DNA from 2 places in the Streptomyces sp. NPDC002851 genome. Region 2 is predicted to be linked to the other one. Evidence: riboswitches for the same ligand, from Rfam matches in the RefSeq annotation. Region 2 holds a riboswitch; the other holds the start of a gene.
What was found. Region 2 has a riboswitch for cyclic di-AMP ahead of ACWD10_RS33165 (peptidoglycan DD-metalloendopeptidase family protein). Riboswitches for the same ligand answer to the same signal wherever they lie in the genome.
Positions count from the first base shown of each region.

Region 1: it holds a riboswitch for cyclic di-AMP, as region 2 does, so the genes downstream of both, ACWD10_RS30555 (transglycosylase SLT domain-containing protein) here and ACWD10_RS33165 (peptidoglycan DD-metalloendopeptidase family protein) in region 2, are expected to answer to the same signal.

Region 1 covers NZ_JBSFUT010000037.1:30,732-34,265, forward strand. Annotated here, with positions in the region: gene ACWD10_RS30550 (hypothetical protein) at 1-765, opposite strand, end outside; cyclic di-AMP (ydaO/yuaA leader) riboswitch at 1,609-1,773, shown strand; gene ACWD10_RS30555 (transglycosylase SLT domain-containing protein) at 1,776-2,567, shown strand; partial or broken gene ACWD10_RS30560 (transposase) at 2,645-2,749, shown strand; gene ACWD10_RS30565 (hypothetical protein) at 3,003-3,260, opposite strand; gene ACWD10_RS30570 (thermonuclease family protein) at 3,409-3,534, opposite strand, start outside.
Region 2 covers NZ_JBSFUT010000044.1:44,528-48,061, forward strand. Annotated here, with positions in the region: gene ACWD10_RS33160 (PP2C family protein-serine/threonine phosphatase) at 94-1,326, shown strand; cyclic di-AMP (ydaO/yuaA leader) riboswitch at 1,552-1,685, shown strand; gene ACWD10_RS33165 (peptidoglycan DD-metalloendopeptidase family protein) at 1,724-2,791, shown strand; gene ACWD10_RS33170 (aldo/keto reductase) at 2,918-3,534, shown strand, end outside.

The DNA of each region.
Region 1 (3,534 bases), on a different contig from region 2:
GGTCGGCAGTACGTCGCTGCCGCCACCGTCGCCGAAGAGGGACTCGGGATTCCAGGTGGAGTTGACGACGACGAGCCGCTGACCGCGCCGGATGCCGAGCGCACGGCGGAAGCGGTCACGGTACGGGGCGGCCGCGCGCAGCCGGTCGTAGCAGGGATCCCCGGCGAGCACCGCCGTGGGGGCCGCTTCGGGGCACCCGGCGCGCAGCCGGTCCAGCTGCTCGGGGTGCGAGAGGACGAGGGCGTCGGCGACGGGGGAGCCGTTGTGAAGCAGCCACTCGGGAGCCGTACCGAAGACAGGCGGGGCGGAGCCGCGACCCGAGGCGAGAGGCGCCCGGTGTCCGGTGTCCGGTGTCCGGTGTCCGGTGTCCGGTGTCGCCAGCCTCTTAGTGTAGCCAACACCGTGTGAGAGCACCACCAACTTCCCCTGAACCAGGTGCAGTTGACCGCCCAGGCTGGCCGACACGGCCAGGTCCACGGGCGTCTCGACGGCCTGTTCCCACGGCAGCACCGGCACCCCGAGCTCCGCGAACAGCTCGGCCACGCCCGCGCGGAACGGTGAGGACTCGGTGCAGGTGGCCAGGAGCTGGACCCGCAGGTCGTCGTGGAACAGCGGGAGTACGTCGAGGAGCCGGGTCGCCGAAGTGACGTTGTGCACCACGAGCAGCACCCGGCGGCACCGCCCACGCGTGGCCCAGCGCGCGGCGTCGTACCCGACCGGAACACGTATCCACCCGTCCTGGTCCCGCCCCCGCTCCGCTGCCACCGTCCGCCCCCACACTTGCCTCGCCGCACCTATGACCGGCCACGATAACCAACGGGGGCGGGGCGGGGCGGCGCGGTGGGGGCGCCGGGTGTGCGGTGGGTCGGGCGCGGGTGAGCTTGGGCAGCTCGATGGCCGGGCACCCCGAGATCCTCGGCGCCAGCGAGTCGAAGCCGTTCTGCACGCGCTCAACGTTCTGGACGGTGCACTCGATGTTGTGCACGCCGTTGAGCTTGTCGCCCATGATCAGGGCGCCGAACGGGTCGTCGGCTGTGCTGCCCGGGGCGCAGGTTGTCGACGAAGACGTACCAGCTGTCGATCTTCTTGTTGTGCCACTTCCCCGGGCGGGACGCCTAAGGGCTGCGGGGGGCCTCCGTCGGTCCGTGCTGTCGGGCAGGGCCACCCGAGCGGGAGGGCCGGGTACGGCCGGTGGGACATTTATGGCGACATGCCCGTTTCTCTGCGAAGGGCGATCTCTGCGGGATGTCCGGCTTCGCACAGAGAAGTCACTTCTTGCCGTTATTGATGGCTTGCATAACTGGCTGTCTGCATTAAGGAGAGACGTGTGGAATGGTGTGCCCCGATATGCCTTTGAGTCGCATTCCAACCTGCAGGCCGTTCAGTTAAATGAGTCACACCGGCAGATGTGGCCTCGGAGAGCCGCTGAGCGCACTTCCGTTCTGCGCAAAGAGAGTTGGCTCTTTTGATCAAAGGGGGCAAGGGGTTCTGGTGGCCAAGGGCGGGCCTCATTCATTCGCTATCTGAATTCGTGTCTTGTTCCGTCCGGACTTTCTCGCCTAACGTCACCGTCAATCCGGATGGAACGCCGAATCCTGCCGCTGTCCGGAAAACCTCACGCCTACTCACTAACCCACGGCAGGAGCGGGGGACCCAGGTAAGTCGCCGATCCGGATTCCGGAACGGCTCGGGGTGAAGCCGCATACGCAGTGCGGCCGGACATCTCCCGTCCGAACCCGACAGCTCACCTCGTAGGCGACGGAGAGGAATTCGTCATGCCCGCAAAGGGAAAGCACCGCCGCCCCAAGTCCAGCTCGCTCACCCGGAGCATCGCCGCCGCAGGCACGGGCGGGGCCGCGCTCGTTCTCCCGGTGCTCGGCGCGACCGCCGCCGGCGCGGCGCCGTCCAGCACGGCCGGCACGGCCAGCACGTCCAGTACGGCCGCCAAGCCCGCCGCGACACCGAAGACCTATGTCGTCGCCGCGGGCGATTCCCTCTCCGCGATCGCCCAAGAGCACTCCCTCAGCGGCGGCTGGAAGAAGCTGTACAAGGACAACCGCAGCGCCGTTGGCGACAACCCGCGGCTGATCCACCCCGGTCTCAAGCTGACCCTCGGCAAGAAGGCCTCGGCCGAGCCCGCGAAGAAGCCAGCCGCCGCCAGGGAGTCCGCCGAGCGGGCGGATCGCTCCGAGCGCAAGAACTTGCCCGCAGCCGAGCCCGCCGCCGCCCCGGCGAAGAAGTCCTACACCAACGACCTGGACGGCTGGATCAAGGAGTCGCTCGACATCATGGCCCAGCACGGCATCCCCGGCACCTACGAGGGCATTTACCGCAACGTCATGCGAGAGTCCTCCGGCAACCCGATGGCCATCAACAACTGGGACTCCAACGCTGCCGCCGGAACCCCGTCCAAGGGGCTCCTGCAGGTCATCGCCCCCACGTTCGAGGCCTACCACGTGCCTGACACGCCGTTCGACAGCTTCGACCCGGTCGCCAACATCACCGCCGCCTGTAACTACGCGGCCGACAAGTACGGCTCGATCGACAATGTGAACGGCCCGTACTAGACCGCATCCCGTCTCGTCCGCTGTGAGCCCCGGCGCGCCAAGTGTCCGGGGCTCAGGCCTGTCTGAGGCCGCGACATTCAATCGCCGGGCACCACGAGTTCCTCGGAATGATGGTCGGCGAGGGCGAATCGAAGCCGTTCTGGTCGAAGGTTCTGCGCTCGCTGCGGACCCGGGGTGAGGAAGAGTGGAGACCCTGCCCTCCCTGGCCGAGGTGTCGTACTACGGGGCGTTCCAGTTGACGTTCGGCGGATCCGACGAGGGCAGCATCCGGTGGCTGTCGAGCGGTTCGAGATCAAAAACCCGGATCGCCTGTGTACGGCACTGCTCAGCGAATTCCTCCGGATAAACAACACCACGCGAGAACACGCGAATCCAGACTGGAGTACTAGCGCACGGGCCCGACCCCGCCAGGCCCCACGCCGCCGATGAACTGCTTCACGCCCGCTCCAGCTTCAGCAGGTGGTGTTCCATGGACTCACCGGCCGGTGCGCAGGTGGGCGAGCCGGGTTCGTGGGCGAAGAACCGCAGGCCGTGGCGGGAGACCTTCGCGTGCATCGGATGCGCGCACTCGGGGCAGGCCATGGCGACGCGGCGGCGGGCGCGGTGGACGGCCTCCCACGCCCAGCCGCAACCGAGGTCGAGCTGTGTGGCGTCGAGCCGCCCGCGGTCGTCGTGCTGTGCGGTGAACCCCACCGTCTCCTCCGGATCAGAAGCGGATGCGGCCGAACTGCGCGGTCGGGCCCGTCACTTGGGAGGTGGACCACAGCACGCTGCCATCACCGTAGGGGTTCGGCTCCTCACCACGCGAAGGAGCGGGTCCAGTGCGCTGGTGTCGGCTCATTCAGTCGGCTTCGCAGCCGATGCCGTCGCCGTCACGGTCGAGCCGGTGCGGATCGACAGGGCCGACCCAGACCGGGCCGGACACGTCCGAGCAGTCCACGTCGGGGCCGGCGGGAGGTCCAGGCGG
Region 2 (3,534 bases):
CGCGACGGAGTCGCTCCCCGGCCCAGGTGCGGAAACCCTGGGTGAGGAACGGCTTCCGCCGGTCGGGAGCGGACGTGGCAGGAGACGACACCGGTGGGGCAGCGCGGACACAAGGCGAGCGGGCACAAGGCGAAGGGGGGCCGGGGTTCGTCCCGCAAGGGTGGCGGATCCTCCGGCAGGGGCGACGTTCTCTTCGGCGTGGGTGACGGGCCCGAGCCTTCCTCGCACATCGTGCGGGCGCACATGTTCGTACGGGCGCTGCCCGGGCTGCTGATCGTGATCGGTCTGGTCTCCGCGCTGCTCACCCCGCCCCGGTTCACCGCCGCCCCGCTGTTCTCGGCGGCGCCGCTGATCGCCGCGCCCTTCTTCGGGCTCGCCGCCACCGTGCTCACCGGAGTCGCCGCGACCGTCTCCGTGCTGGGGCTCCAGCTGTACTACGACACCATGGGCCGCCCGCAGGAGCTCACCGAGCTGGTCAACGTGGTGACCGTCGCCGCGCTCGCCGTACTCATCAACGTCGTCGTACGACATCGCGGCGCGAAGCTCGCCTCCGCCCGCTATATAGCCGAGGCCGCCCAGCGCGCCGTCCTGCCCGAACCGGCGGAGCGGATCGGCGGCCTCGAGGTCGCCGCGCGGTACGAGGCGGCGCAGGCGGACACGTTCGTCGGCGGCGACCTCTACGCCGTGCAGGACACCCCGCACGGCGTACGGCTCATCGTCGGCGACGTACGCGGAAAAGGGCTCGGCGCCGTGGAGGCGGTAGCCGTGGTGATCGGGGCGTTCCGGGAGGCCGCCGAGCAGGAGGCGACCCTGGAGGCGGTGGCGCAGCGCCTGGAGCGGGCGCTCGCGCGCGAGGGCGTACGGCGCGGCGGGCTCGACGACTTCGAGGGGTTCACCACGGCGGTGCTCGCCGAGATCCCGCACGATCTGGAGGCCGTACGGCTCATCAACCGCGGCCACCCGGAGCCGCTGCTGCTGTGCGCCGACGGCGCGGTGCGGGTGCTCACGCCCGGCGAGCCCGCGCTGCCGCTCGGCATGGTGGACCTGGGGGCCTGGCCGGACCGCGCGGACCAGGCCGTCCTTCCGGGCGGCGGCACGCTGCTCTTCTACACGGACGGGCTCTCCGAGGCGCGGGACGAGGCCGGGATGTTCTACGACCCGGCGGTGCGCCTGGAGGGCCGCCTCTTCTCCGGGCCCGCGGCGCTGCTCGAGACCCTGGCCGAGGAGGTGCGGGAGCACAGCGGGGGCGGCATGACCGACGACATGGCGCTGCTCGCGGTGACCCGGCCGACCTGGCCCGGCTCCGGCCAGGATCACACTGGGTGACCGAAGCGCACCGCTCCGCATAACAATTGACGCAACGTCAGAGGGTGCTGAGTCCGGCCGGACTGTAACTGTGCAGTCAACTCGCCCGATTTCATCAACTCTTGCCCCGTTAAGTTCAGGCCAAGGACGCCAACGATCAGCTGGAACAGCTTGGAATCGGGTGCCCGCGTCTATTAACGTTCGATAACGCAGCGCGGTCGTCCCAGCCGTCACAAGAGGCGGCTCCGTGCGCACACGCTTAATCCCGCAAGGGAGCCGGGGAACCACCAAATTGGGGTGAATCGGGCGCACTTGGCCCGTAGGAAACCTTCCTGTTCCGAACCCGTCAGCTAACCCGGTAGGCGAGAAGGAAGGAAAGGAGTGCGCCCCCGTGGCGACCCCCTCAGGCCGATCCAGGATCTCCTCGGACACCCCGTATTTCCCGGACGGTGAGTACGCTCCCGTACGCGAAGAGGACTCCTGGGAAGAGTGGAATCCCACCGCGGAATCCACCCGCCCGGTGCGCGGCCGGCACCGCGTCGGTAAGCAGCGCGGCGGGCTCGCCCGCAGCTCCACGGTGCTCGGCGTAGGCGTGATCGCCGCCGTCGGCGCGGGCGGCATCGCGACCGCCAAGGACCGCCCGCCGGTACCGATCTCCCTGCCCGACATGTCCGGCGTCACGGACGCGCTGCCCGACGCCGAGTCGCTTCCGGGTGTGGGCTCGCTGATATCCGACTCCGACGAACCCGCGAGCGCCGAGGGCGCGGACTTCTCCGGCGTCACCCAGGCCACCGGCGCCTCCGCCGCGAACCCCGTCGCCGAGATCCCCGGCGAGGGCGGGCAGCAGGCCGGTACCGGGAACGCCGGTGAGGCGCTGCGGGCCCGCATCATGCAGCAGGCCCAGGCCAAGAAGGACCAGGCCGACGCCGCCGTCCAGACCGACCAGGCGGACGCCGCCGTCGCGGCCGCGGCCGAAGAGGCCGAGAAGGACCAGACGGTGGCCGAGCGCAAGGCCGCCGAGGCCAAGCGCAAGGCCGAGGAGGAGGCCCGCCGCAAGGCCGAGGCCGAGCGCCTCGCCAAGCTGGCCCGCAGCTACAAGCTCCCGCTCTCCTCGTACTCCATCACCACGACGTTCGGCCAGGCCGGTTCGATGTGGTCCTCCGGCTACCACACCGGCCTCGACTTCGCCGCCCCCACGGGTACGCCGATCAAGGCCACCCACTCGGGCGTCATCAAGGAGGCGGGCTGGTCGGGTTCGTACGGCTACCGCACCGTCCTGGAGCTCGAGGACGGCACGGAGATCGCGTACAACCACCAGTCCTCGATGAACGTCAGCGTGGGCCAGAAGGTCACCACCGGCGATGTCATCGGCCGCGTCGGTTCCACCGGCAACTCGACCGGTCCGCACCTGCACCTCGAGGTCAAGGTCGGCGGCGACCTGGTCGACCCGGCCGCCTGGCTGCGCGGCAAGGGGCTCGGCCTCTGACCCTCGCCCGGCCCGAATGATCCGGACTCCGACAGTCCTGGCGGTTCACCCCCCGACGCCAGGGCTGTCGGCCTGACCTGTCCCACGGCAGGAATAGGCGTACGGGTAACGGGTGTTGCGCGTCGTATGACATCTCTGCGCACCCTCGGCCCCTCCGGCCTCGAAGTCTTTCCGCTGGCGCTCGGTGGCAACGTCTTCGGCTGGACCGCGGACGAGGCCGAGTCCTTCGCCGTACTCGACGCCTATGCCGAGGCCGGGGGGAACTTCGTCGACACCGCCGATGTGTATTCGGCCTGGGTGGACGGGAATCCCGGTGGTGTCTCCGAGACGATCATCGGCAAGTGGCTCGCCGCCCGCGGCAACCGTGCCGATGTGGTCGTGGCCACCAAGGTCGGCGCCCACCCGGACTTCAAGGGCCTGGCGCCGGACACCATCAAGGCCGGTCTCGACGCCTCGCTCCGCCGCCTCGGCACCGACTACATCGACCTCTACTACACGCACTATGACGACCTGTCCGTGCCGGTCGAGTCCATCGTGACCACGCTGGACGAGCTGGTGCGGTCCGGCAAGGTGCGCGCGGTCGCCGCCTCGAACATCTCGCCGGAACGGCTGCGCGAGCACCTCGACTTCGCCGAGCGCGAGGGGCTTGCCCGCTATGTCGCGCTCCAGCCGCACTTCAACCTGGTTTCCCGTGAAACATACGAGGGCCCGTTGCAGGAGACCGCCTCCCGCTCCGGCCTCGC